One region of the Streptomyces sp. NPDC047880 genome, then DNA from elsewhere that is predicted to be linked to it. Evidence: riboswitches for the same ligand, from Rfam matches in the RefSeq annotation. Region 1 holds a riboswitch; each other region holds the start of a gene.

Region 1 (6,954 bases):
AAGGCGCGGGTACTGATGAGGTCGCCCTCTTGCAAAGGCTGTACCCGATGAACCGAAGGGCAAGCAGCCCGGTTCAGTGCCCGGCCGGACCGGCGGCCGGTCAGCCCGCGTTGAGCTCCGCCAGCGCAGCGAGCGGCAGCGTGTGCTGGGTCTGGAGGACTTTCGCGCGCAGGTAGCGGACGTTGTGGGCGGTGGTGAAGACGCCGGTGGGGACCCGGTCGCGGACGTCGACGCCCAGCGATCGCAACTGGTCGGCCTTGTCGGGGTTGTTGGAGAGCAGGTCCAGTTCGCCGATGCCCAGGGCCCGGAGCATCTGGGCCGCCGCCGTGTAGTCGCGGGCGTCCTCCGGCAGCCCGAGCGCCGCGTTCGCCTCGTAGGTGTCGAGCCCCTCGTCCTGGAGGGCGTACGCGTCGAGCTTGTTGTAGAGGCCGATGCCGCGGCCCTCCTGGCGGAGGTAGAGAAGGACGCCGCCGCGCTCGGCGATGCGCTCGACCGCCTCGCGCAGCTGCGGGCCGCAGTCGCAGCGGGCGCTGCCGAACACGTCCCCGGTCAGGCACTCGGAGTGCAGCCGCACCAGCGGGACCGGGCCGGGTTCGCCGAGGACCACGGCGACGTGCTCCTGGCCGTCGGCCAGCCCGTGGAAGGTGACGAGCTCGGCGTCGGCCTCGTAGCCGTCGTGGAAGCGCAGCGGGACCCGGACGCGGGAGCGCGGGGTGGCGATGACGGCGGGAGTGTCGGGCATGCGGGGCCTCCGGGTTCCGTTCCTGTTCGGCTGCACAGCCGTAGTGCTTCAGATTTGAAGCAGATCCACGATCGGAACCCTACTCGTGCTTTAAATTTGAAGCAAAGAGAATCCGGCTCTATGTGATGCGCGTCACGAGCAGGGCGACGACCTCCGTCGCCACGGCACGTCGTCCGCCGCCGGCCGGGTCCCGTCCTCCTGGAGCCCCTGCGCGATCGCCGCGGAGATCTCCTCCAGCTGGCCCACCTGCTCCTCGCTGAGCCGGTCGAACAGGGAGCTGCGCACGGTCTCTACGTGCCCCGGCGCCGCGCGCTCCAGCACGGCGAACCCCTCGTCGGTCAGCGCCGCGATACTGCCGCGCTTGTCGTACCGGCAGGCCTCGCGCCGCAGCATGCCGTCCTTCTCCAGCCGTGTGACCGCGTACGTCAGCCGGCTTCGCGTGATCTTCAGCCGCTCGGCGAGATCGGTCATGCGCAGCCGCCGCTCCGGGGACTCCGACAGGACGGACAGGATGGAGTAGTACAGGTGTGGCATGCCGGCGTCCTGCTGGAGCTGCCGGTCGATCGCGTCCTCCAGGAGCAGCGAGGCGGCGATGTAGGCGCGCCAGGCGCGCTGCTCCTCGGGGGTGAGCCAGCGAGTCGTCATGCCGCCAGTGTAGGTTTGTTTCAAACTTGAACCAAGCCCTGTCCCGTCCCGCAGTCCCGACCAGCCGCGGAGCACCGATGCCTCACCCGTACGTCCTGCTGTCCGCCGCCGTCTCACTCGACGGCTACCTGGACGACACCGGGCCCGACCGCCTGCTGCTGTCCAGCCCGGCCGACTTCGACCGGGTCGACGAGGTCCGGGCCGACGTCGACGCGATCCTGATCGGCGCCGGCACCATCCGCGCCGACAACCCGCGCCTGCTGGTGAACTCGGAGCAGCGCCGGGCCGCCCGCACGGCCGCGGGCAAGCCCGCGTACCCGCTCAAGGTCACCGTCAGCGGTTCGGGCGACCTCGACCCGGACGCCCGCTTCTGGCACACCGGCGGCGAGAAGCTCCTCTACACGACCGACCGGGGCGCCGAGCGCGCCCGTGCGCTCGGCCTCGCCGCCGACGTCGTCCCGCTCGGCGCCGGCCTCGACTGGCGGCGGCTGCTCACGCACCTGCACGACGTCCGGGGTGTACGGCGGCTCATGGTCGAGGGCGGCGGTCTGATCCACACGCAGCTCCTCACCCAGGGCCTCGCCGACGAACTCCAGCTGGTCCTCGCCCCGCTCTTCGTGGGCGACCCCCGGGCGCCCCGCCTCTTCGGCCCCGGCGGCTACCAGGGGGGCCGGCTCCGGCTGCTGGAGTCGCGGCAGATCGAGGACGTCGTCCTGATGCGCTACGAACCGACCGCCCCGGGCACCGGTTCCCTGCCCGCCGCAGCCGATCACCACTGGCTGGCCCTCGCCTGCGAACTGGCCGAGAGCTGCCCGCCGTCGGGCACGGCGTTCAGCGTGGGCGCGGTCGTGGTCGCCGCCGACGGCACGGAACTGGCCCGCGGCCACTCCCGCGAGGGCGGCGACCCCGTGGTGCACGCCGAGGAGGCGGCCCTCGCCAAGCTCGACCCGGCCGACCCGCGGCTGCCCGGCGCGACGGTGTACAGCAGCCTCGAGCCGTGCGCCCGCCGCGCCTCCCGGCCCGCTCCCTGCGCCCGGCTGATCCTCGACGCGGGCGTACGGCGGGTCGTCACGGCCTGGCGCGAGCCGGACACCTTCGTGACGGACGCCGACGGCAGCGGCCTCCTGGCGGCGCGGGGAGTGGAGGTGCTGTTGCTCCCGGAACACGAGGAGCGGGCCAAGGCCCCGAACCGCCACCTGGTGCGCTGAGCGCGGGCCGGAGGGAGGGTGTGCGCGAGCAGTCCCGCGGATGGCGTACACTGGTGACACAACGACGCGGGGTGGAGCAGCTCGGTAGCTCGCTGGGCTCATAACCCAGAGGTCGCAGGTTCAAATCCTGTCCCCGCTACTGAAGGCCGAGGGCCGGAATCCAAAGGATTCCGGCCCTCGGTGCTTTCCCGGTGACTCGCTACGGTCGGTGAGCGAACCGTCCCGTTCCGCATAACAACTGACACACCGTCAAACCTCGTCGGCCACTTGTATGGTGGTCAACTCGCCCGATTTAAGTCGGTCATGGCAGGTAAGTCCGCGCGAAAAAGGTTAATGATCAAGTGGAATCGCTGGAATACCCCTCGCGCCTCCATTAACGTTCGATAACGCAGCGCGGTCGTCCCAGCCGTCACAGAAGGCGGCTCCGTGCGCACGCGCCGAATCCCGAAAGGGAACCGGGGAACCACCACTTGGGGTGAATCGGGCGTAACCACCGTGGAAGCACGGCAGGTATACGCGCGTAGGAGACCTTCCTGCTCCGAACCCGTCAGCTAACCCGGTAGGCGAGAAGGAAGGAAAGGAGTACGCCCACGTGGCGTCCAACCGGCCTGCCCCCACGGCCCCGTACGCGCCGAAGCGCGACACCGACACCTTCGGCTACGGCGGTCAGCGCACCGACGAGGGCCCGTTCCAGGAGTGGAACCCCACCGAGGAGTCCATCCGTCCCGTCCGCGGCCGGCATCGCGTCACCAAGCAGCGCGGCGGAGGTCTCGCCCGCAGCTCCACCGTCCTGGGCGTCGGCGTCATAGCCGCTGTGGGTGCCGGCGGCATGGCCAGTGCCCAGACCGGCAAGCCCCCGGTGTCCATCTCCGTTCCGGACCTGCCCTCGGTGGGTTCCCTCATCTCGGACGACGACACCCCCGAAGGTTCCGCCACCCCGCTCAGCAGCCTCGGCACCGTCACGGCGGACACCGAGCAGGCCAAGGGCGCCTCCGGTGCCGGCGAGGCGCTGCGCGCCCGGATCATGGCCCAGGTCGAGCACCAGCAGGACCAGATCGAGACCAAGGCCGCCCAGGACGCCGCGGCCGCCGCCGAGAAGGCCGCGGCGGAAGCCGTCGCCAAGGCGGAGGAGGAAGCCAAGGCCAAGGCCGCCGAGGCCAAGAAGAAAGCGGAGGAAGAGGCCAGGAAGAAGGCCGAGGCCGAGCGGCTCGCCGCCCTCGCCAAGCAGTTCACCCTGCCGACCTCCTCGTACACCCTCACCTCGACGTTCGGCCAGGCGGGCGCCTACTGGTCCTCCGGCTACCACACCGGCCTCGACTTCGCCGCCCCCACGGGCACGCCGATCAAGGCCGTGCACAGCGGCACCATCACCGAGGCGGGCTGGAACGGCTCCTACGGCTACAAGACCGTCCTCACCCTCGATGACGGCACCGAGATCTGGTACGCGCACCAGTCCTCCATCGGCGTCAGCGTCGGCCAGAAGGTCAGCACCGGCGACGTGATCGGCCGCGTGGGCGCCACCGGCAACGTCACCGGGGCGCACCTGCACCTCGAAGTCCACTCCGGCGGATCCGCCGGCGGCATCGACCCGATGGCGTGGCTGCGCGGCAAGGGACTGAACCCGTAAGCGGTACACATCCGTTGAAGCACCGCGACCGAAGACCGGCGGCCCTGACGACGACCCCCCGACGTCAGGGCCGCCGGTCTTCGGTCGCGGTGGTCACGGGAATTTCGCGTCCGTAGCGGAATGAGGTCCTCCCGTACGGTCGTTGACACGGGGCATGACTTCTCTTCTCAAGCTCGGCTCCTCCGACCTCGAGGTCTTCCCCCTCGCCCTCGGCGGCAACGTCTTCGGCTGGACCGCGGACGAGGCCCGGTCCTTCGACGTCCTCGACGCGTACACCGCCGTCGGCGGCAATTTCGTGGACACCGCCGACGTCTACTCGGCGTGGGCCGACGGCAACCGGGGCGGGGAGTCCGAGACCATCCTCGGCAAGTGGCTCGAGGCGCGCGGCAACCGCTCCGACGTCGTCGTCGCCACGAAGGTCAGCCGGCACCCCGAGTTCCAGGGACTGTCCGCCGCCAACATCACGGCCGCCGCCGACGCCTCCCTGCGGCGCCTGCGCACCGACTACATCGACCTCTACTACACCCACTTCGACCAGCCCGACGTGCCCGTCGAGGAGATCATCGGCGCGCTCGACGCCCTTGTGAAGGCGGGGAAGGTGCGGCACATCGCCGCCTCCAACATCTCCGCCGAGCGGCTGCGGACGTCCCTGGAGTTCTCCGACCGCGAGGGGCTCGCCCGCTACGTCGCCCTCCAGCCGCACTACAACCTGGTCTCCCGCGACACCTACGAGGGTGAGCTCCAGGACCTCGCCGAGCGGGCCGGCCTCGCGGCCGTTCCGTACTACGCGCTCGCGTCCGGTTTCCTCACGGGCAAGTACCGGCCCGGTACGCCGGTGGAGAGCGCGCGGGCGGGCGGTGCCGCCAGGCATCTGGAGACCGAGCGGGGGCGGCGGGTGCTCGCCGCCCTCGACGAGATCGCCGCGGCGCACGACGTGCCCGTCGCCACCGTGGCCCTCGCCTGGCTCGCCGCCCGGCCGACCGTGGCGGCGCCGATCGCTTCCGCACGGACGGTGGAGCAGCTGCCCGCACTGGTCGGCGTCGGGGAGCTGACGCTCTCCGAGGCCGAGGCCGAGCGGCTCACGGAGGCCTCGGCCTGAGCAGGCCACAGGAGGAGCTTCAGGGGCTGTGAACGGGGTGCGGCACCGGCCGCCAGGCCTCGGTCCGAGTACTAGGAGCGGTAGGGGTTGTAAGCGGGGTACGGCGTCGGGCGGGTCGGCTGGTGGGCGTAGCCGTAGCCGTACCCGTGTCCGTACACCCCGTGGACCGGCCAGGGCGGGGCCACCACCGGGACCGGAGGGGCGGTGATCCGCGCCGCGTGGTCCAGCGCGGGCCGGGACACCTCCCGGCGTCGCCACAGTTCGCCGAGCAGCTCCCGCTCCCGTACGGCGAAGTCCGCCCGGACGCCGCCCCGCCGGGCCCGGTGCCGCAGGAACGCCAGGGACGTCGCGTACGCCTCGTACCGGGCCACCTCCCGGGCCGCCGCCCTGCCGAGGTGGCGGCGGGCGTACTGGCGGGCGATCCGCCGGGCCCGCATCGAGCCGAGCGCGTACGGCTCGGCCGGGGTCAGCCAGCCGGCCACGGCGTAGGCGGGCAGCTCCGCCCGGATGGTCTTCAGCTCCCGCTGCCGCGTCCAGATCACCAGCCACGTCAGCAGCCCGAAGATGGGCACCATGAACGCCGCGTACACGGCGAAGAAGCCGTACTCGCCGAACGCCGACGAGCCGTTCCACATCGCGTGCATGCCCATCGCCAGCAGCAGCCCGGACAGCGGGAAGACGATCCGGCGCACGGGCCGGCGGGCCGCCGAGAGCGCGGAGATGCCGAAGCCGATGCCCGTGAGGACCGTGAACAGCGGATGCGCGAACGGCGACATGATGATGCGCACGAAGAAGGTCGCCGCCGTGACGGAGGCGATGCCGCTGCCGCCGGTCAGCTGGTCGGTGCCGAACGCGGTGCCCAGGTAGAGGATGTTCTCGGTGAAGGCGAAGCCGGTGGCGGTCACGCCGGCTATGACGACGCCGTCGACGATGCCGGTGAAGTCGCGACGCCGGAAGAGGAAGACCAGGAGTACGGCCGCCGCCTTGGCCGACTCCTCGACCACCGGCGCTATCACCGTCGCGCCGAGGGTGTCCGCGCTGGACGGGTCCGCCGTCGCCGTCGCTATCCATCTCGTCGCGAAGCTGTTGGCGACGATCGCTATCAGCGCCGCCGCGCAGGCGCCCCAGGCGAAGCAGAACACCAGGTTCCGCCAGGGGCCGGGTTCGACCCGGTCCAGCCAGCGGAACGCGGCTATCAGCAGGGGCACCGGCAGGACGGCCAGCCCCAGCCCGACCAGGAACCCCTCCGTACCGGTCTCCTCACGGACCAGGGCGAGGATGACCAGGCCGGATATCGCGAGGAGCGTGCTCAGCGCGCCGTAGCGCACCCAGGCGCGCTGCCACCAGTGGGCGTGCCGCAGGGAGCCGGGCGTGCCCGGGCCGGCGAAGGGGACGCCGTTGTCGGGACCGCTCGGGTACGAGGGGTGCGGGAGGCTGGTGGCCACGGGATTGACCCTAACGACGGATGGGCGCTGTCCGCAGGCGGGAGAGGTGCCAGGGGTGGTCAGGCGCCGGCGGGGGGCTGGTCCACGTGCTGTACGCGGCGGAAGAGGAGGTCGTTCACGACATGTCCCTTGTCCAGTCCCTGGCCCTCGAAACGGGTCAGCGGACGGAAGTCGGGACGCGGCGCGAA
Region 2 (6,954 bases), on a different contig from region 1:
TAACCGGCGTCCCGGATGTTCCCGAGGACGCTGCGGCCCACGCCGCCGGGTGTGCGGCCGGCACCGATGACGGCGACCGAGCCGGGGGCCAGCAGCCGCTGCACGGAGCGCGCCTCGGCGCGGTGTTCGCGCGCGTACTGCACGGCGAGGGAGCGGTCGGTGGGTTCGAGGTCGAACTCCAGACGGACGACGCCGTCCTCGAAGCTGCGCTTCTGGGTGTAGCCGGCGTCCGTGAACACCTTGATCATCTTGGTGTTGGCGGGCAGCACCTCGGCGGCGAAACGGCGGATGCCGCGCTCGCGGGCTACGGCTCCGATGTGTTCGAGCAGGGCGGAGGCGACTCCGCGGCCCTGGTGGGCGTCCTGCACGAGGAAGGCGACCTCGGCCTCGTCGGCGGGTGCGGACGCGGGCGTTCCGTCCGCGCCGATCCGGTCGTAGCGTACGGTGGCGATGAACTCGCCGCCGACCGTGGCCGCGAGTCCCACCCGGTCCACAAAGTCGTGGTGCGTGAAGCGGTGGACGTCCTTGGCGGACAGGCGCGGGTACGGCGCGAAGAAGCGGTAGTACTTCGACTCGTCGGAGACCTGCTCATAGAAGCTGACCAGGCGATCGGCGTCATCAACGGTGATGGGCCGGATGCGCGCGGTGCCTCCGTCGCGCAGCACCACGTCGGCTTCCCAGTGGGCGGGATACTCGTGCCGGTCCGGCGAGGTCTGCATGGGCCCCAGAGTACGGCTAGCGCCTGACAACGGCGCGAGGCAGTCTGTGGAGGGCGTCAGTCGGGTCGAGGCCGCGATCCGACGGCACCTGCGGAGTGGACCGAGAGAACCGCTCCGGGTGGCTTCACGTTATGGGAAACTGGTCTAGACAACCCTGAACACCGAAGGGCAGCAACACATGGCTGAGCGCCGCGTCAACGTCGGCTGGGCCGAGGGCCTCCACGCCCGCCCCGCTTCCATCTTCGTCCGAGCCGCCACGGCCGCAGGCGTCCCGGTGACGATCGCCAAGGCTGACGGCAACCCCGTCAACGCGGCCTCGATGCTGGCCGTCCTGGGCCTCGGCGCCCAGGGAGGCGAGGAGATCGTCCTCGCCTCCGACGCCGAGGGCGCGGACGCCGCCCTCGACCGGCTGGCGAAGCTGGTCTCCGAGGGTCTCGAGGAACTGCCCGAGACCGTGTGATTTCCCCGGCGCCCTGTCCGGCGCACACTGAAGGGCTCGTCCGAATTCACCGGGCGAGCCCTTCGCCATTACCGGTCGACAGGCAGAAGTAATTCCGTGTCCGGGCAGCCGAAATAAACCCTCGAGAAGCCCGGGAATAACCGAGCGCACCCGAGGAACCCCGAGAATTACCCTCTCTTTGTATACGGCTTCCGTGTTAATGCCGCAGGCTCGCCGTGTTGACGGCATGTTGCGAGTTCCTCACACGGTCGGCGCGCTCCCCGGCGGAGCCGATACGCAGGCGGTGCGCCCCGGCCGCGCGCTCGGCGTGCAGCGCCGTGACCGCCCGCGCGCGCTCGCCGTCCCCGCGCGCCACCGCATCCACGATCGCGCCGTGCTCCGTCCAGGACTCCACCGGGCTGAGCGGCGCCTCCACGGTGTACATCCACGCGATCTTGTGGCGGAGCTGGGTCAGCATCGACGTCAGGGCGGGGCTGCCGGAGGCCTGGGCGAGCGTCTCGTGGAACCACACGCCCAGGGAGCGCAGGTCGTCGCCGGTGCCGCGGCGGGCCCGGTCCTGACCCAGCCGGACCAGGCCGCGCAGGACCTTCAGATGCGCCTCGGTACGGCGCTGGGCGGCCCGGGCCGCGCCGAGCGGCTCCAGGAGCATCCGCATCTCCAGCAGGTCGGCAGCCTCCTGCTCGGTGGGTTCGGCCACGCATGCACCCGCGTGCCTGCGGGTCACCACGAAGCCCTCGGCCTCCAGTGTGCGCAGCGCCTCCCGGACGGGCACACGCGAGACGCCGTAGCGGCGTGCGAGGAGTTCCTCGGTGAGCCGGCTGCCGCGCGCGTGGACCCCCGCGACGATGTCGTCCCGGATGGCAGTGCACACCGAGTGCGCGGGAATACGCATGACCGACCTCCGCTTAATCCCCGTGAAACGCCGGCGAGCGGCGCGTGTTCCGTGACTCTATTGCAATGAGCGGGAATTTCCGACGGCAAGCGGGAATCCATGGATATTTTTTGGACAGCGGACGTCCGAGGAGCCATCCCTGAGGACCGCCCCGGGAGCCGTCCGGAGGCCGCAAACGCCGAAAGCCCCGGCTCGGGGAGCCGGGGCTTTCGGGAACGGCGATGAGGTTCCGGTCAGAGGCTGACGCCGTGCGAACGGAGGTAGGCGACCGGGTCGATGTCGGAGCCGTACTCGGGGCTCGTTCGGGCCTCGAAGTGCAGGTGCGGGCCGGTGACGTTGCCGGTCGCACCGGACAGGCCGATCTGCTGGCCGGGGGTGACCTTCTGGCCGACCGAGACGCTGATGGACGACAGGTGGCCGTACTGGGTGTAGGTGCCGTCGTTCATCTTGATCACGATGTTGTTGCCGTAGGAGCCGCCCCAGCCGGCCTCGACGACCTCGCCCATGCCGACCGCGTGGACGGAGGTGCCGCTGGCGGCGTGGAAGTCCACGCCGGTGTGGCTGCCGGAGGACCACAGACCGCTGCTGGCCTTGTAGGCGGTGGAGACGTACGAGCCGGAGATCGGGGACACGAAGGCGTTGAGACGCTTGCGCTCGGCCTCGCGGGCGGCGCGCTCCTTGGCCGCACGGGCCTTCTCGGCCGCCTCCTTGGCCTTCTCGGCCACCTCGGCGGCCCGCTTGCGGGCGGCCTCCTCGGCCTTCTGCTTGGCGGCGGCCTCGTCGGCGGCCTGCTGCTGCGCGACGGCCTGGGCGTCGATCTGCTGGGCCACGGTGTCGCCCATGGTGACGACCGGGGTGAGACCCGTCTGCTCCGCGCTGGGCTCGGCGGCGAAGGCCGCGGGGGCCGCCACGGTGCCGATCACGCCGGTGGTGGCGAGGGCCGCGACGCCCGCCGCGCGGGCGGTGCCGCGCTGGATCCTGCTGGGACGACGGTGCTTCCCGGTGGCGCGAGTGAACGCCATGTGGTGGCTGATCCTTTCCTTCCCTCTCGCCTACCGGGTTAGCTGACGGGTTCGGAGCAGGAAGGTCTCCTACGGACTCCCTCGCGGTACGCGCGGGCGTCCGATTCACCCCAGGGACTGCGGTGGGTCCCCGGCTCCCCTGGCTCGCGCCGTACGGGGACTCGGCGATGACTGTCCGGTGCCGCGGGCGCGGCGCACTGCCTGACGAACAGCCCGGATGACGCTAAGCGGCGCCGCTTTCAATTCCCAAACGGATCCCGGCTTTTGTAGCGCATCCCACAGGGCAGACAGGCAACTCCCATACCAATTCGGGCATAAAGGGGCCCTGGTGCCGTGGAAGACAACCAGGGCCCCTGCACGCGCGTGCGGCTACTCAGCGGTGACGACGGTGACTTCGCCGATGCCGAGGGCCTCCACGGGCGCCTTGATCTGCGCCGCGTCACCGACGAGGACGGTCACCAGACGGTCCACCGGGAAGGCGCTGACGGCCGCCGCGGTGGCCTCCACGGTGCCGGTAGCGGCGAGCTGCCGGTACAGCGTGGCCTGGTAGTCGTCCGGCAGGTGCTGCTCGACCTGGTCGGCCAGCGTGCTCGCGACGGCCGCCGCCGTCTCGTACTTCAGCGGCGCCACGCCGACCAGGTTCTGCACGGCGACGTCCCGCTCGGCGTCGGTCAGGCCCTCCGCTGCCAGGGTGCGCAGCACCGTCCAGAGGTCCTCCAGGGCGGGGCCGGTGTTGGGCGTGTCGACGGAACCGCTGATGGCGAGCATCGCGGCACCGGTGCCGTCCGGGGCGGACCTGAGGACCTGGCCGAACGCCCGGACGCCATAGGTGTAGCCCTTCTCCTCGCGCAGGACGCGGTCCAGGCGCGACGTGAGGGTGCCGCCCAGGCAGTACGTGCCGAGCACCTGCGCGGGCCACACGCGGTCGTGCCGGTCCGGACCGATCCGGCCGATCAGCAGCTGCGTCTGGACGGCGCCTGGGCGGTCCACGATGACGACCCGGCCGGTGTCGTCGGCGGTCACCGGCAGCACGGGCCGCGGCTCGGCCGGGGAGCCCGTCCAGGCGCCCAGCGTGTCCGCGAGCAGGGCGTCGAGGTCGATGCCGGTGAGGTCGCCGACGACCACCGCGGTGGCGGTGGCGGGACGGACGTGCTTCTCGTAGAAAGCCCGTACGGCCGCGGAGTCGATCGCGGCGACGGTCTCCTCGGTGCCCTGCCGCGGCCGCGACATGCGGGAGTCCGCCGGGAACAGCTCCTTGGAGAGCTCCTTCGCGGCACGCCGGGAGGGGTTGGCCAGCTCGTGCGGGATCTCGTCGAGGCGGTTGTTCACCAGCCGCTCGACCTCGCTGTCGGCGAAGGCGGGCGCCCGCAGTGCGTCGGCGATCAGCCCCAGCCCCTTGGCGAGCCGGGAGGCCGGCACCTCCAGGCTGAGCCGGACGCCGGGATGGTCGGCGTGCGCGTCGAGGGTGGCGCCGGCACGCTCCAGCTCGGCCGCGAAGTCCTCGGCGGAGTGCTTGTCGGTGCCCTCGGAGAACGCCCGGGCCATGATCGTGGCCACACCGTCGAGGCCGGCGGGCTCGGCGTCCAGGGGGGCGTCGAGCAGCACCTCCACGGCGACGACCTGCTGGCCGGGACGGTGGCAGCGCAGCACCGTCAGGCCGTTGTCGAGCGCACCGCGCTCTGGGGCGGGGAAAGCCCACGGCTTGGCGTCGCCCGCCTGCGGCCGGGGGTGGAAGTCCATCGTGGCGAGCTCGGTCACCGGGCCGCCTCCTCGTTCTCGTCCTGGTCGGCGGGGGCTTCGGGGGCGGTCGGCTCGTAGACGAGGACCGCACGGTTGTCGGGCCGCAGGCGGGCCTTGGCGACCTCCTGGACCTCCTCCGGCGTGATCTCCAGCACGCGCTGGACGGCGGTCAGGGCGAGCTGCGGGTCGCCGAACAGCACGGCGTACCGGCACAGTTCGTCGGCGCGGCCCGCGACCGTGCCGAGCCGGTCCAGCCACTCGCGCTCCAACTGGGCCTGGGCGCGCTCCATCTCCTCGGCCGTGGGGCCCTCCTCGGCGAACCGGGCGAGCTCCTCGTCGATGGCGGTCTCGATGACCGGAACCTCCACGTCACCGGACGTCTTCACGTCCAGCCACCCCAGGGAGGGCGCCCCGGCGAGCCGCAGCAGGCCGAAGCCGGCCGCCACGGCCGTACGGTCGCGGCGCACGAGCCGGTTGTACAGGCGGGAGGACTCGCCGCCGCCGAGGACGGTGAGGGCCAGGTCGACCGCGTCGCACGCGCGCGTGCCGTCGTGCGGCAGCCGGTAGGCGGCCATCAGGGCACGGGCCGGGACCTCCTCCTCGACGACCTCGCGCAGCTGCTCGCCGATCGTCTCCGGCAGCGAGCCGTCGCGGGGGGCGGGCTTGCCGTCGTGGCCGGGGATGGAGCCGAAGTACTTCTCGATCCAGGCGAGGGTCTGCTCCGGGTCGATGTCACCGACCACGGAGAGCACGGCGTTGTTCGGCGCGTAGTAAGTGCGGAAGAAGGCGCGCGCGTCCTCCAGGGTCGCCGCGTCCAGGTCGGCCATCGAGCCGATCGGCGTGTGGTGGTAGGGGTGGCCCTCCGGGTACATGAGGGCCGTCAGCTTCTCGAAGGCGGTGCCGTAGGGGACGTTGTCGTAGCGCTGGCGGCGCTCGTTCTTGACGACGTCGCGCTGGTTCTCCATCGACTCGTCGTCGAGCGCGGTCAGCAGCGAACCCATGCGGTCGGCCTCGAGCCAGAGGGCGAGCTCCAGCTCGTGGGCGGGCATGGTCTCGAAGTAATTGGTCCGCTCGAAGCTGGTCGTGCCGTTCAGCGAGCCGCCCGCACCCTGGACGAACTCGAAATGACCATTGCCCTTGACCTGCGCGGATCCCTGGAACATCAGGTGCTCGAAAAGGTGAGCCAGGCCGGTGCGTCCCTTGACTTCGTGGCGTGAGCCGACGTCGTACCAGAGACACACCGCCGCGACCGGGGTCAGGTGGTCCTCGGAGAGCACCACGCGCAGGCCGTTGGCCAGGCGGTGCTCGGTCGCTGTCAGGCCCCCGGAGCCTGCCTGGGCTGTGGCCGTGTGACCCATGGGCATGTACGTCCCCTCGATCGCTGAGCGGTTGTTCAGACCGCGGTTTTCTGCCGGTCCTGCCACTGTATGCAAGCGTGCGGAGCCCTGGAGAAGTTCCCGGCGGCGACCTTGTCCCGGCAGCACGAGATGTGCCCCGGACCGGGTCGCGGTCCCGGTTGTCAGTGCGGCGGTCCACAATGGTCGGCGTCAGTTCTCGTTCACGCTTCAGCATGAGCGAGCCGAAGGGCGCGCCGGTGATGAGAGGGCGAGCGCGCGGAGGCCCGAAGGCTTGAGCACGATCGGCCTCTCATCACCGGCATCAGTGCCCGTAGGCGAGCGACCAGGAAACAGAAGGAGCCGGCAGCGATGGCCCGCCGCAGCACGAAGACCCCGCCGCCCGACGACTCGTACGAGGAGCGGATCCTCGACATCGACGTCGTCGACGAGATGCAGGGCTCCTTCCTCGAGTACGCGTACTCGGTCATCTACTCCCGCGCCCTGCCGGACGCACGCGACGGCCTGAAGCCGGTGCACCGCCGCATCGTCTACCAGATGAGCGAGATGGGCCTGCGCCCCGAGCGGGGATACGTCAAGTGCGCCCGCGTGGTCGGCGAGGTGATGGGCAAGCTGCACCCGCACGGCGACGCGTCGATCTACGACGCCCTCGTGCGCATGGCCCAGCCCTTCTCGATGCGGGTCCCGCTGGTCGACGGCCACGGCAACTTCGGCTCGCTGGGCAACGACGACCCGCCGGCCGCCATGCGGTACACCGAGTGCCGGA
Region 3 (6,954 bases), on a different contig from region 1:
AGGAGGTGGGAGGAGAGGAAGACGGTCGTGCCGTCCGAGGCCAGTTCCCGTACGAGGGTGCGGATCTCACGCATGCCCTGCGGGTCGAGGCCGTTGGTCGGCTCGTCGAGGACGAGCAGCCGGCGCGGCTGGAGCAGCGCGGCCGCGAGGCCCAGGCGCTGTTTCATGCCCAACGAGTAGGCCTTGGCCTTCTTGCCCGCGGCGGCCGTCAGGCCCACCCGGTCCAGTGCGGCGGCGACCCGGGCGCGCCGGGTGCGCGGATCGGCGGCCGGGTCGGCGCTGTCGTAGCGGACGAGGTTGTCGCGGCCGGAGAGGAAGCCGTAGAGGGCCGGGCCCTCGATGAGGGCGCCGACGTGCGGCAGCACGGCGCGGGTGGCCCGGGGCATGGGCTGCCCCAGGACCCGGGCCGTGCCGGAGGTGGGTTCGATGAGACCCATCAGCATGCGGATGGTGGTGGTCTTGCCGGAGCCGTTGGGCCCGAGGAAGCCGAAGACGCTGCCCGCCGGGACGGTCAGGTCGAGACCGTCGACGGCGAGCTGTCCGCCGCGGTAGCGCTTGGTGAGCGCGCGGGTGGCGATGACCGGTTCGTCGCCGGTCCCGGCCCGGGTCCCACCCTGCTCCGGTTCCGTGGCGGACACCTCGCCCATCGGCTCCCTCGTTCTCTTGAACTCCCGTACGCCTACGGGGCTCACTTTCCGGTGTCGGCCGCCTTCACGAGCGCGTCCTTGGTGACCAGGCCCGCGTAGACCTTGCCGTCGTCGGTGACGAGGGCGTTGACCAGGCGGGTCGAGAAGACCGTGCCCGAGCCGAACTCGCCGTGGACCTTGTCGCCGAGCGAGTCGAGGAAGCCGCCGAACTCGCCTCCGGCCTTGCCCGAGGGCACGCCCTCGCCGCCGGTGTCGAAGGTGGCGATGGCGTTCCACCCCTCGCCGATGGTCTTCATCCCGTCGGGGCCGCCGAGGCCCTTGCCGACGCCCTCCCCGGCCCCGGGGGCGTGGTCCTTCGCACCGCCCTTGCCGAAGTCCTCGCCGAAGCCCTTGTGTTCGCTCTTGGGGGTGTCCTTCTCCTCGGTGACCTTCGCGCCCTTGGGCGGGGTGAAGTCGAAGGTCGAGGCGGCCGGCCCGGCGAAGTCGACCTTCGTGAAGCCGACGTCGACGACGGCGGCGCCGCCACTGGCCGGGGTCAGCGTGAACTTCAGCGGCATGCCGGTCTTCGCGTCCACGGCCACGGTGATCGCGCCGACCGTCGAGCCGGACTGCTTCGGCTGGACGACCAGCTTGTAGGCGTCCCGGCCGGCGACCTGGGCGGTGCCGTCCACGGTCACGGACGTCGTGTCGTCGACCGCCTTCAGGGCCTCCTGGGCGAAGTCCTTCGGCGTGGCCGGCGGCTGCTGGTCCTTGCCGCGCTCCGGGCTCTCGGCGGAGATGCCGTGGTAGACCTCGTTGGACTTGCTGTCGTAGCCCCAGACGTCCTTGCCGTTGTGGATGACGCTGTACTCGGCGGCGTTCTCCAGCAGCGACAGCTTCTGCCGGTCCGGGCCGTCCACGGCGACGCGCAGGGTGTGCGTGCCGGAGGCCAGTTCGGTGAGCTTGGCCGACGGATCGGCGGAGGAGCCTTCCCCGCCCTGGCCCGCGGCGCCGGACAGCAGGCTGGACTCCAGGCCGCCGAGGTTCGGCAGGCCGAGGTCCGTGCTGATCTTCACCGTGCCGGACAGCTGCTGGACGTCCGACTTCGCGATCTTCTCGATGAGCTGCTGTGCGGTGATCTTCGGGAGGTCGGGGTCGCCGGAGTCGGCGAGGGCGGGCACCAGCCCGATCGTCGCGGCCGCCACCCCCACCACCGTGACCGGGACGACGTACCGCGCGGCCTTGCGCCGCCCGGAGCGCTGCTCGTCGACCTCCCCGGCGGTCGTGCTGTCGTCGGATGCGTACGGTGCCATGTGTGCCCTACCTCCGTGGTCGGCGGCGGCTGTCCGTGTCGTGCACGCACTCGTCCCTGAGCCGCCATTCTCACCCGAACAGGTGAGGAGTGGTGTTTTCCGTGCTCACCATCTGACCAAATCGGCCAGGGAGATACGTCAGACCCCGGGCTCAACTGCGCGTACTGCTGGGGTATGACACGGAGGGGCGACTTCTCCCCCGACCCGTAGGGGTCGTACGGGGGAGACGTGCTAGCCGGCCCGGTGCACCACCGCGTCGCACAGCTCCAGGAGGGCCGTCTTCGCGGTGCATTCCGGCAGCGGTGCCAGCGCCGAACGGGCGTCCTGGGCATAGCGGACGGTGTCCCGCCGGGCCTGCTCCAGGGCCGGGTGGGCACGCAGCAGGCGCAGGGCCTCGGTGTGCCGTGCGTCGTCGGTGAGGTCGGAGTCGAGCAGCTCGCACAGGGCGAGGTCCTCGGCGAGCCCGAGCCGGGCCGCGCGCTCCCGCAGCCGCAGCACCGGCAGGGTGGGGATGCCCTCGCGCAGGTCGGTGCCGGGGGTCTTGCCGGACTCGTGGGAGTCGGACGCGATGTCGAGGACGTCGTCCGCGAGCTGGAAGGCGACGCCGAGCCGCTCGCCGTACTGGGTCAGCACGTCCACGACGGTGTCCTCGGCGCCGGACATCATCGCGCCGAACCGGCACGACACGGCGATCAGCGAACCGGTCTTGCCGCCCAGCACGTCCAGGTAGTGCTCGACGGGGTCCCGGCCGTCCTGCGGTCCGGCCGTCTCCAGGATCTGGCCGGTCACCAGGCGCTCGAACGCCTCGGCCTGCACCCGCACGGCCTCCGGGCCGAGGTCGGCCAGGATGTGCGAGGCCCGGGCGAAGAGGAAGTCGCCGGTGAGGACCGCGACGGAGTTGCCCCAGCGGGTGTTGGCGCTCGGGACGCCGCGGCGCACGGCGGCCTCGTCCATGACGTCGTCGTGGTACAGCGTGGCGAGGTGGGTCAGCTCCACGACGACGGCCGACGGCACGATCCCGGGCGCGTGGCGGTCGCCGAACTGGGCGGAGAGCATCACGAGCAGCGGGCGGAACCGCTTGCCGCCGGCCCGCACCAGATGCTGGGCGGCCTCCGTGATGAAGGGCACCTCACTCTTGGTGGCCTCGAGCAAGCCTTCCTCGACAGCCGCCAACCCGGCCTGGACGTCGGCTTCCAGATCCTGGTCCCGCACGCTCAGCCCGAACGGCCCGACGTCGGTCACGAGGGGTCTCCTGTCTGCTGTGTCTGCCGGTGATTACGCGGATTGTCGATAGGTCGCCGCTCTCACTCCAGTCAGCGTATCCGGTCACGTTTCGATCACCGCCAGCGCCCATGGTTACAGGCCGGGTGGTATCCGATCACGACCGCTATGTTTTCGATCAACCTATAAGAACAGATATTTATCGACTTACCCAGTGGTAGTGAACTATGCACGATTTGCCGCGATGAGTCGGTGAATTCCTGTTGGCGGAAATTGCCCTTCCGGCTTGTGATCAGTGAGGTCAATCACTTCTCCCCCCATTCCACCCCTTCTCGGCGCCGGCCCGTACCGCCGTTCCCCGAAAGCCAGTTGAGCCTTGGCTCCCGCAAAGGATCAAGTGACGCAAACTCCCCCGACCAAGGTCAACCGCGCGATATGTGATTGAGGCGCTTGTTCCCGACATGTGCTCTCGCATACGTTCCGGCCCTGTCCGGCGGACGCCTAATCCTGCCGCCGCCCGGACTCCCCACAGGAACCGACTCACTCACGCGTGGCAGGAGCGGGGGACCCAGGTAAGTCGCCGGTCCGCACAGCGGCACGGCTCGGGGTGAAGCCGTGTACGGCACACAGCGCCGTACACGGCCGGGCACCTCCCGGCCCGAACCCGACAGCTCACCTCGCAGGCGCCGGAGAGGAACATCGCCATGGCCGGACGAGGCAAGCACCGTCGCCCCAGAACCAACCCGCTGACCCGAGGCATCGTCGCCGTCGGTACCGGTGGAGCCGCACTCACCCTCCCGCTCCTCGGGGCCACGCACGCGAGCGCCGCCGAGACCCAGAGCGCCCCCGCCGCGCAGTCCGTGAAGCAGGCGGCCCAGCCCGCCAAGTCCCACACGTACACCGTGGTCAAGGGCGACTCGCTCGCCCGCATCGCCGACAAGTTCGACGTCTCGGGCGGCTGGAAGCAGCTCTACAAGGACAACCGCGCCGCCGTCGGCGACAACCCGAAGCTGATCCACCCGGGTCTGAAGCTGAAGGTGAAGACCGCCAGGGCTGCGGACGCCCCGAAGAAGACGGCGACGAAGTCGTCCGCCCCCGCCAAGCCTGCCGCGAAGCCCGCCGGCGGTGTCGCCCAGGCCACCCAGGCGTCCGCGAAGACCTACGCGAACAACCTCGACGGGTGGATCCGCGAGTCGCTGGACATCATGGCGCAGCAGGGGATCCCGGGCTCCTACGACGGCATCCACCGCAACATCATGCGCGAGTCGTCCGGCAACCCCCAGGCGATCAACAACTGGGACTCCAACGCCGCCGCGGGCACCCCGTCCAAGGGCCTGCTCCAGGTGATCGACCCGACGTTCGCCGCCTACCACGTGCCCGGCACCTCCTTCGACCCGTACGACCCGGTCGCCAACATCACGGCGGCCTGCAACTACGCGGCCGACCGCTACGGCTCGATCGACAACGTCAACGGCCCGTACTGAGGCGCCCCGCCCAGCAGTCGCTCGAGGACGACGGCGATGCCGTCGTCCTCGTTCGACAGGGTGACCTCGTCGGCCACGGCCTTGAGTTCGGGATGGGCGTTGGCCATCGCGACGCCGTGGCCGGCCCAGTCGAACATCGGGATGTCGTTGGGCATGTCACCAAAGGCGATGGTGTCCGTCGGCCGCAGCCCCAGATGCTCGGCGGCCAGCGCCAGACCGGTCGCCTTGGTGATCCCGCACGGCTGGAGCTCGACCGTGCCGGGCCCCGACATCGTCACCGTGGCCAGTGAGCCGACCACCGAGCGCGCCGTCGCCGCCAACTCGTCGTCCGTCAGGTAGGGGTGCCGCAGCAGCACCTTGCTGATGGGCTCGCCCCACAGGTCCTCGCGCCGGTCGACCCGGACCGCGGGCAGCGTCGGGTGCGGCATCAGATAGCCCGGCTCGATCAGCGTGAGCCCGTCGACCCCGTCCTGGTCGACCGCCGCGTACACCTGCCCCACCTCGGCCTCGATCTTGCCGAGGGCGGTCTCCGCCAATTCCCGGTCCAAGGTGATGGACCACAGCAGCCGGTCCGCGCCGGCGTCGTACACCTGCGCGCCCTGCCCGCACACCGCGAGCCCCGTGCAGCCGAGGTCGTCCAGGAGCGGCCGCACTCTCGGCGCCGGCCGGCCCGTCACCACGAGGTGCTGGGCACCGGCGTCCGCCACCCGCGCGAGCACGGCTAGGGACCGGTCGGACAGGGTGTCGTCGCCGCGCAGCAGCGTCCCGTCCAGATCGGTGGCGATGAGTGAATATGCGATGGGTGCGGCCATGATCAGAGAATACGGACAGCGCGCCCCTTCGTTTCATCGCACGGAGGACGCCGATTGCCCGGTTGAAGGCCTCTGCACCGATTGGCAACAACATGCTCCGCTACCTACCCGTGGGGCCGCACAGAGCGGTACCTTCCATGTGTCCAGGGGGGACTTGATCGGGGGGTCGGGTTGAGCAGTGGGCGCATTCGCGTGGCCGGGCCCGGGGAGCTCGGCGAAGGAGAGAGGGAGCGCTGGCGGGCGCTGCGCGCCGCCTCGGAGGCACCGCGCAACCCTTTCATGGAGCCGGAGTTCACCGAAGCCGTCGGCCTGGTCAGGCCGGGAGCCCGGATCGCGGTGGTGTACGAGGGGCCGGAGCCGGCCGGTTTCCTGCCCTATGAGCGGGGCCCGTTGGGGCAGGGCCGGGCGATCGGGCTGGGCGTCTCGGACGCGCAGGGCGCGATCCTGCGGCCGGGCCTGGGCGTCGGGACGGGCGAACTGCTGAAGGCCTGCTCCCTGTCGAGCTTCGCCTTCGACAATCTGGAGGCCGAGCAGCGGCTGTTCGTCCGGTACGCGGCCGAGGAGTACGCCACCTACGTCATCGACGTGGAGAAGGGCTACGAGACGTACGAGTCGGTGCTGCGCGCGCAGTCGCCGAAATTCCTGAAGACCACGCTGGCCAAGGAGCGCAAGCTGGGCCGGCAGGCCGGTGAGCTGCGGTTCGTGTTCGACGAACGCGCCCCGGCCGCGCTGCGCACGCTCATGGAGTGGAAGTCCGCGCAGTACCGCAGGACCGGCCGCCGGGACCGGTTCGCCCAGGAGTGGATCACCCGGCTCGTCGGGCGGCTGGCCCGGACCCGGGCCGCGGAGTGCAGCGGCACGCTGTCCGTGCTGTACGCCGGTGAGCGACCCGTCGCCGCGCACTTCGGACTGCGCTCGGCCTCCGTACTGGCCTGCTGGTTCCCGGCGTACGACCCGGAGTTCGCGAAGTTCTCGCCGGGGCTGGTGCTCCATCTGCGGATGGCGGAGGCGGCGGCCGCCGCCGGCATCGGCATGCTCGACCTGGGGCGGGGCGCCGCCGAGTACAAGGACGCACTGAAGACGGGCGAACTGCCCGTGTACGAGGGTGCGGTAACCCGTCCGGGGGTGGGCGCGGCACTGCACTGGCTCAGCCGCGAACCGGCGCGTCGTGCGCACAGCTTCGTCCGCAGCAGGCCGCAGCTCGCGTCGCTGGCCGCGCGGACGCTGAAGGGCGCGGCTCGGCTGCGCCGTACCTGACACACGAGGGGGGTGGGCGCATGGCCCGTTCGGTGCGTGCGCAGGAGGAGATCCGGCGGTTCCTGGACATCGGGGCGGTGCAGGTCGCCGAGCTGGACCTCGACGGTGACGAGGCGGTGCTCAGACCCGGTCCGGGGAGCCCGCCCGTGACGCACGGAGAGGTGTTCGTGCTGGTCAGGAGAGGCGGCCGGCCCGTGGGCACGCTGCTCGGGCGGGTGCCGGAGGGGGCGGATCCGAAGGC
Region 4 (6,954 bases), on a different contig from region 1:
GTGAGCGCCGCCCGGAGTGCCCTTCCGGGCACCTCCATACCATGCTTCTGAACATGTTCAAAGGGCCGTTCAGCCCCCGGACGGGTCAACGGGGTTCTTCTCGTCGCCCGGGAGGGCCGAATTCCTTGTGAAGAACTTCACGAACTTTTCCGACGGGCTGTCGCCGGGGGGTCCGTCCGGACCCCCCGGGCACGCTCATTCGTGGTCCATGCCTGCTCAGAAGCGGGCTACGCCACCGACCACGCGATGCCGTCGAGGATGTCGTGCTCGCTCACGACGACCTCCTGCGCCCCGATCCGCTCCATGATCGCCAGGAGGACGAGGGCGCCCGCCCCGATCACGTCGACCCGGCCCGGATGCATGGAGGGCACGGCCGCCCGCTCGGCGTGCGTGGAGCGCAGCAGCCACTCGGTGATCTCGCGGACCCGGTCGTAGGACACGCGGGAGTGGTGGATGGCCTCCGAGTCGTACCCCGGCAGCCCCTGCGCGATCGCCGACACCGTCGTCACGGAGCCGGCCAGGCCGACCAGGGTGCGCGCCTCGCGCAGCGGAACGGTCTGCTCGGCGAGGTCCAGCGCGGCCTCGATGTCGGCCCGCATCGCCGCGATCCGCTCCTCGGACGGCGGGTCGCTCACCACGCCGTCCCGGACCAGGTGCCGCTCGGTCATGCGGACACAGCCGACGTCCACCGAGCGGGCCGCCCGGACGTGGTCGTCGCCCACGACGAACTCGGTCGAACCGCCGCCGATGTCCACGACCAGATAGGGCTTGGCAAGGCGGTCGTCCCCGGCGAGCTCCTTGGTGGCGCCGGTGAAGGAGAACTCGGCCTCCTGGTCCCCGGTGATCACCTCGGGCTCCACGCCGAGGATGTCCAGCACGCCGCGCACGAACTCGTCCCGGTTCTCGGCGTCCCGGGACGCGGACGTGGCCACGAACCGCAGCCGCTCCGCGCCGTGCTCCTTGATGATCCCGGCGTACTCGCGGCACGCCGCGAAGGTCCGCTCGAGCGCCTCGGGGGCGAGCCGGCCGGTGCGGTCGACACCCTGCCCGAGCCGCACGACCATCATCCGGCGGTCCAGGTCGGTCAGCTCTCCGGTTTCCGGGTCGGCGTCGGCGACCAGCAGCCGGATGGAGTTCGTACCGCAGTCCACGGCGGCGACACGGGTCACTGTGCGTCCTCCTCGGCGGTCGTCACACAGGCGCCCTTGCGCCACCACTCCGGCAGCATCGCCAGCGCCTCGTCGCCCAGCGGGTTCACCCCCGGCCCCGCGGCCAGCGAGTGGGCCACCAGGACGTGCAGGCACTTCACCCGGTCCGGCATGCCCCCCGCGCTCGGGAAGTTCTTCAGCTCCTCGATCTCGTCGCGCCGCCGGATGTAGTCCTCGTGCGCGGCGCGGTAGGCCGCGGCCAGCTCCGGGTCCGAGCCGAGCCGCTCGGTCATCTCCTTCATCACGCCGTTGGCCTCCAGCGTGCCGATGGCCGAGTTCGCCTTCGGGCACGTCAGGTAGTATAGCGTGGGGAACGGCGTGCCGTCCGGCAGCCGCGGGGCCGTCTCGACGACGTCGGGCTGTCCGCACGGGCAGCGGTGCGCGATCGCGCGCAGACCGCGCGGGGGCCGACCGAGCTGCTGCTTGAAGGCCTCGACGTCGGCGTCGGTCGGCTCGGTGCGCGGGGTGGTCGGCGGGGGCGTTTCCATGACTGTCTTCAGGCTGTCTTTCTCTGGTTTCGGGTCACTGGCAGGGGTTCGGGTCACCGGTCGGAGGCGTCGGCCTTGTCGACCCCGTCCCAGACGTTCGAGTACCAGGGACGGTCGGCCGCCCCCAGGTCGGTGCGCGACTGCTTCGCCGCGTGCGGGTCGACGACGATGAAGCCCGTCTCCCCCGGCATCACGTAGTGCAACCGCTGCCGGATCTGCTGCTCGGCGTACGCGTCGTCCTGCCAGCGCGCCTTCAGGTCGCGCAGCCGTTCGACGCGCTCACGGGCCTGCCGCTGCTCGCGCTGCAGGTCGTCGATCTCGGCGCGCTGCGAGACGTACTCCCGCATCGGGTAGGCCAGGGCCACGATCAGCGAGCACATCACCAGGGCGAGCAGCGCGGCCCGGCCGGTCAGCCGCGAGCGGCGGGCCTGGCGCCTGGTCTGGGAACGGTAGACCCGGGCCGCGGTCTGCTCGCCGAGCAACCGGATCCTGGTCGCGGTGGAGAACCGGTCCCGGTCCTTCACGGCCATCTGTCCGCCTCCCGCTCCACCGTCCTACGCGCGTACGTCCCCGGACACGGTACGGGACCGGGTACGGGGACGTACGTACGACTGGCTACGGCTTGACCCCGTAGGGGTCAGTGCCGGGTCAGCCCTTGAACCGCGGGAAGGCGCTGCGGCCGGCGTAGACCGCGGCGTCGTCGAGGATCTCCTCGATGCGCAGCAGCTGGTTGTACTTGGCGACGCGCTCGGAGCGGGCCGGGGCGCCGGTCTTGATCTGGCCGCAGTTGGTCGCGACGGCCAGGTCGGCGATGGTGACGTCCTCGGTCTCGCCGGATCGGTGGGACATCATGCACTTGAAGCCGTTGCGCTGGGCCAGCTCGACGGCGTCCAGCGTCTCGGTGAGCGAACCGATCTGGTTCACCTTCACGAGCAGCGCGTTGGCCGCGCCCTCCTCGATGCCGCGGGCGAGGCGCTCGGGGTTGGTGACGAACAGGTCGTCGCCGACGAGCTGGACCTTGTCACCGAGCTTGGCGGTGATGGTCTTCCAGCCCTCCCAGTCGTCCTCGAACAGCGGGTCCTCGATGGAGACGAGCGGGTACGCGTCGACGAGCTCCGCGTAGTACTCGGTCATCTCGGCGGCGGAGCGGGTCTTGCCCTCGAAGGTGTAGGAGCCGTCCTTGTAGAACTCGGAGGCGGCGACGTCGAGGGCGAGGGCGATCTGCTCGCCGGGGGTGTAGCCGGCCTCCTTGATGGCCTCGAGGATGAGGTCGAGGGCCTCGCGGTTGGAGCCGAGGTTCGGGGCGAAGCCGCCCTCGTCGCCGAGGCCGGTGGCCAGGCCCTTGCTCTTCAGGACCTTCTTCAGCGTGTGGTAGACCTCGGCACCCCAGCGCAGGGCCTCGGAGAAGGACTCCGCGCCGATCGGGGCGATCATGAACTCCTGGATGTCCACGTTGGAGTCGGCGTGCGAGCCGCCGTTCAGGATGTTCATCATCGGCACCGGCAGCAGGTGCGCGTTGGGGCCGCCCAGGTAGCGGAACAGCGGCAGGTCGCTGGCCTCGGAGGCGGCGTGGGCGACGGCGAGCGAGACGCCGAGGATGGCGTTGGCGCCGAGGGAGCCCTTGTTGTCGGTGGCGTCCAGGTCGAACATCGCCTGGTCGATCAGGCGCTGCTCGGTGGCGTCATAGCCGACCAGCTCCGGGCCGATCTGCTCGATGACGGCGAGGACGGCCTTCTCCACGCCCTTGCCGAGGTAGCGGTTCGAGTCGCCGTCGCGGAGCTCGATGGCCTCGAAGGCGCCCGTGGAGGCGCCGGACGGGACGGCGGCACGACCGGTGCTGCCGTCGTCGAGGCCGACCTCGACCTCGACCGTGGGGTTGCCTCGGGAGTCCAGGATTTCCCGGGCTACGACGACGTCGATGGACGGCACGAGCATCTCCTTCTTGATGTGACGCGGTACGCGGGTCGCGCGGACCCGGCGAGGTGCGGGCCCGGTGGCTCGCGACATGAGCCTAACCGGCCCGGGGCGATCGGCCACCGGGTCGCCCACCTCATGGACAGAACCGAGAGTAAATTGTTTCCGAACGGAACAAAGCCCGTTGCCGAAAAAACCCCGCCCCGGTGCGTACGGGGGGTGACGCACCGGGGCGGGGAGCCCGTGGACCCGGGAGGGTCCGGGTGGGCCGCTGCTTACTTCAGGTGCAGCTGCTGGCCCGGGTAGATGAGGTTGGCGTCCTCGAGGATGTCCTTGTTCAGCTCGAACAGCTTCTCCCAGCCGCCCTTGACCTTCTTGTCCGCGGCGATCGAGCTGAGGGTGTCGCCCTTGACGACCTTGTACTCGCCGTCGCCCTTCTTGACCTTCTTGCCGGTCGGGGTGGTGACGGTCTTCTTGGCCGCCGGGCGCTCGTCGGAGCGGGAGGCCGGCTGCTGCTGGGTCTCGCGGGAGTCGGTGCTCTGCTGCGAGGTGCTGCCGGAGTCGCTCGAGGAGCCGCCGCCGGTGTAGCCGGCGCTCGACAGGCCCTTGCCACAGACCGGCCAGGCGCCCTTGCCCTGGCTCGCCAGGACCTTCTCGGCGACCTGGATCTGCTGGTCCTTGCTGGCCTTGTCGGCGGTGGAAGCGTACTGGGTGCCGCCGTAAGCGGCCCAGGTGGAGGCGGAGAACTGCAGACCGCCGTAGTAGCCGTTGCCGGTGTTGATGGACCAGTCGCCGCCGGACTCGCACTGGGCGACCGCGTCCCACTCGGAGGCGGTGGCGGCGGAGGCGTTGCCGGCCGCCATCAGCGGGGCGGCGACGGCGGCGCCGGCGACACCGGCGACGGCGATGGCACGGGTGGCCTTGGACGGACGACGGTGCTTGCCCTTGCTGGAAAACAGCATGGATGGATCCCCTCACCGACGCCTGCGAGGTGAGCTGTCGGGTTCGGGCCGGTTGAGTTGCCCGGCCGCGTCCCTCCCGGGACACGGCTTCACCCCAAGCCCTTCCGGCACAACCTGCCGGTCGGGCACCTACCTTGGGTCCCCCGCTCCTGCCTACGGCGCTTGACGCGACGACTGTTCCCGTGCGGCCGCTGGCAGGATTCGGCGTTGCGGCAGCCGGGGCTCGCGGTGGCGAGCGGTCATGACCGTAGACACGCGATCGGCGGAATTTCAAAGACGATCAGGGCTTCTGAGATCTATCTCTCAGGGCCCCAAACGGGACATCAGCCGCGAATCGGGGCGCTAACTCGCACGGTTTCGGGGCGACTTCCGCCCCGGTTTCCGCACTGCCCGAACAGCTACTTCTCGTCCGCTTCGCCCTCCACCGTGAGCTTCTCACCGGGGAGGATGAGGTCCGGGTCGGCGCCGACGGACTTCTCGTTGCTCTCGTAGAGCTCGTGCCATCCGCCGCTGACGTCAAGGGAGTCGGCGATGGACCAGAGGCTGTCGCCGACACCCACGATGTAGGCACCCTCGGAGGCGTCGCGGGAGCTGTCGTCACCGCGCGAGGCGTGCCGGCCCGTGGACCCGCCCGTACGACCGTCCTCGGACTCCCGGGTCTCGTCGGCGCTGGGGCCGCGATGGCGGCCGGAGCCGGTGTCGGTCAGCTCCGAGGAGTCGCCCGCGGACTGCGAGTTGGACTTGTCACCCTTGGAGCCGGCCGACGAGGAGCTGCCGGACTGCCGACCCTTCGGCGATTCGGTGGATTCGGGCGACTTGTCCGGATCGGCGTTCTCATCCTTCGAGGCCGACGACCCGTCAGGCGACGACGAGGGCGACGGGGAAGCGCTCTCCGACAGGGACGAACCGAGCGAGTCGAGCAAACCGGGCGAGTCCACTTCACCGGACGAGTCGGACGATTCCGACGATTCGGATGAATCTGATTCCTTGTCCTGTTCGAGGCCGGAGAGCAGGCCACAGGTGCGCCATGCGCCGACCCCCTGGTCGGCGAGGATTCTCTCGGCCACGGCTATCTGCTGGGAGCGGCTGGCCAGGTCGGCGCTCGCGGCGTAGTCGAGGCCGCCGTGGCCCTCCCAGTCCTCCTGGGACAACTGCAGGCCGCCGTAGTAGCCGTTGCCGCTGTTCTGGCTCCAGGCGCCGCCGGACTCGCAGTCCGCGACCCGGTCCCAGGTCGTGCCGTCGGCCGCGCTGGCGCCGGAGGCCCCGAGGAGGGGGATCGCGATGGCGGAGCCGGTCACTCCGGCCGCGACGAGGAGAGCCGGAGCCTGGCGGGGGCGACGGTGCCGACCGTTCCCGGAGAGCATACGGAGACCTTTCACGTGACAGCAGTGACCGACGCGGCGCGATACCGGCCGCGTTGATGGGTGAACGTATCGGCAGACGATCACTTGTCACAAGTTCATGCCGCGCAGATCACGTGAAGATCACAGACCTGATGTTTCGTCACGTCCGGCCGGTGCGAACTCCACCGGCAGCGTGCGCAGCCCCCGCATGATGAGGCCGCCACGCCACCTCAGCTCGGCCGGATCCACGGCGAGCCGGAGGTCCGGGAGCCGGGTGAGGAGCGTGGCGAGCGCGGTCTGGCCCTCCAGGCGGGCCAGCGGGGCGCCGAGGCAGTAGTGGATGCCGTGGCCGTATCCGAGGTGCTGGTTGTCACGGCGGGAGAGGTCCAGGACGTCCGGATCGGCGAACCGCTCCGGGTCCCGGTCCGCGGCGGCCAGCACGACGAGGACGGGGTCGCCCTCCTCGATGCGCTGCCCGCCGAGGGTGAGGGACTGCGTGGCGAAGCGCCAGGTGGCGAGTTCGACGGGGCCGTCGTAGCGGAGGAGTTCCTCGACGCCGGTCTCCAGGAGGGCGCTCTCCCCCGCGGCCAGGGACGCCTGGAGCCGGGCACGCTGCCCGGGGTGGGTGAGCAGGGCGTAGGTGCCGTTGCCGATCAGGTTGACGGTCGTCTCGAATCCGGCGAACAGCAGGATGAAGGCCATGGCCGCCGCCTCGTTCTCGGTGAGGTGCTCGCCGTGGTCGGAGGCGCGGATCAGACCCGAGATGAGGTCCTCACCCAGGGCTGGCTCGGCCGGCAGCGCCTCGCGCTTGCGGTGGATGAGGTCGGCGAGATAGCCGCGCATCTTCTTCACGGACCGCGCCACGCCGCCCCTGGGTCCGCCCTGGTGACGGATCATCATGCCCGCCCAGTCGCGGAAGTCGTCCTGGTCCTCACGCGGGACGCCGAGCAGGTCGCAGATGGCGTAGATGGGGAGCGGGAAGGCGAACTCGTGGATCAGGTCGGCGGAGCCCTTCGCCGCGAATCCGTCGATGAGGGTG

The links. Region 1 has a riboswitch for cyclic di-AMP ahead of AB0937_RS30690 (M23 family metallopeptidase). Riboswitches for the same ligand answer to the same signal wherever they lie in the genome.
Region 2: another riboswitch for cyclic di-AMP. It lies ahead of AB0937_RS24435 (M23 family metallopeptidase); the one in region 1 lies ahead of AB0937_RS30690 (M23 family metallopeptidase).
Region 3: another riboswitch for cyclic di-AMP. It lies ahead of AB0937_RS08760 (transglycosylase SLT domain-containing protein); the one in region 1 lies ahead of AB0937_RS30690 (M23 family metallopeptidase).
Region 4: another riboswitch for cyclic di-AMP. It lies ahead of AB0937_RS17535 (transglycosylase family protein); the one in region 1 lies ahead of AB0937_RS30690 (M23 family metallopeptidase).

Annotation. Positions count from the first base shown of each region.
Region 1 covers NZ_JBEZOK010000026.1:19,719-26,672, reverse strand. Annotated here, with positions in the region: gene ribA (GTP cyclohydrolase II) at 101-742, opposite strand; gene AB0937_RS30705 (MarR family transcriptional regulator) at 875-1,387, opposite strand; gene AB0937_RS30700 (dihydrofolate reductase family protein) at 1,465-2,595, shown strand; tRNA gene AB0937_RS30695 (tRNA-Met) at 2,661-2,734, shown strand; cyclic di-AMP (ydaO/yuaA leader) riboswitch at 3,021-3,176, shown strand; gene AB0937_RS30690 (M23 family metallopeptidase) at 3,188-4,222, shown strand; gene AB0937_RS30685 (aldo/keto reductase) at 4,377-5,321, shown strand; gene AB0937_RS30680 (PrsW family intramembrane metalloprotease) at 5,393-6,766, opposite strand; gene trmB (tRNA (guanosine(46)-N7)-methyltransferase TrmB) at 6,826-6,954, opposite strand, start outside.
Region 2 covers NZ_JBEZOK010000017.1:72,169-79,122, forward strand. Annotated here, with positions in the region: gene AB0937_RS24420 (GNAT family N-acetyltransferase) at 1-719, opposite strand, end outside; gene AB0937_RS24425 (HPr family phosphocarrier protein) at 898-1,179, shown strand; gene AB0937_RS24430 (GntR family transcriptional regulator) at 1,376-2,071, opposite strand; gene AB0937_RS24435 (M23 family metallopeptidase) at 2,305-3,093, opposite strand; cyclic di-AMP (ydaO/yuaA leader) riboswitch at 3,106-3,270, opposite strand; gene AB0937_RS24440 (pitrilysin family protein) at 3,463-4,851, opposite strand; gene AB0937_RS24445 (pitrilysin family protein) at 4,848-6,191, opposite strand; gene AB0937_RS24450 (DNA topoisomerase IV subunit A) at 6,540-6,954, shown strand, end outside.
Region 3 covers NZ_JBEZOK010000004.1:187,061-194,014, forward strand. Annotated here, with positions in the region: gene AB0937_RS08745 (ABC transporter ATP-binding protein) at 1-647, opposite strand, end outside; gene AB0937_RS08750 (DUF2092 domain-containing protein) at 689-1,939, opposite strand; gene AB0937_RS08755 (polyprenyl synthetase family protein) at 2,171-3,181, opposite strand; cyclic di-AMP (ydaO/yuaA leader) riboswitch at 3,684-3,859, shown strand; gene AB0937_RS08760 (transglycosylase SLT domain-containing protein) at 3,865-4,644, shown strand; gene AB0937_RS08765 (HAD family hydrolase) at 4,608-5,456, opposite strand; gene AB0937_RS08770 (GNAT family N-acetyltransferase) at 5,628-6,713, shown strand; gene AB0937_RS08775 (glycosyltransferase) at 6,734-6,954, shown strand, end outside.
Region 4 covers NZ_JBEZOK010000010.1:91,544-98,497, forward strand. Annotated here, with positions in the region: gene AB0937_RS17515 (Ppx/GppA phosphatase family protein) at 228-1,169, opposite strand; gene AB0937_RS17520 (DUF501 domain-containing protein) at 1,166-1,696, opposite strand; gene AB0937_RS17525 (septum formation initiator family protein) at 1,750-2,226, opposite strand; gene eno (phosphopyruvate hydratase) at 2,345-3,625, opposite strand; gene AB0937_RS17535 (transglycosylase family protein) at 3,886-4,572, opposite strand; cyclic di-AMP (ydaO/yuaA leader) riboswitch at 4,577-4,743, opposite strand; gene AB0937_RS17540 (transglycosylase family protein) at 4,971-5,936, opposite strand; gene AB0937_RS17545 (cytochrome P450) at 6,057-6,954, opposite strand, start outside.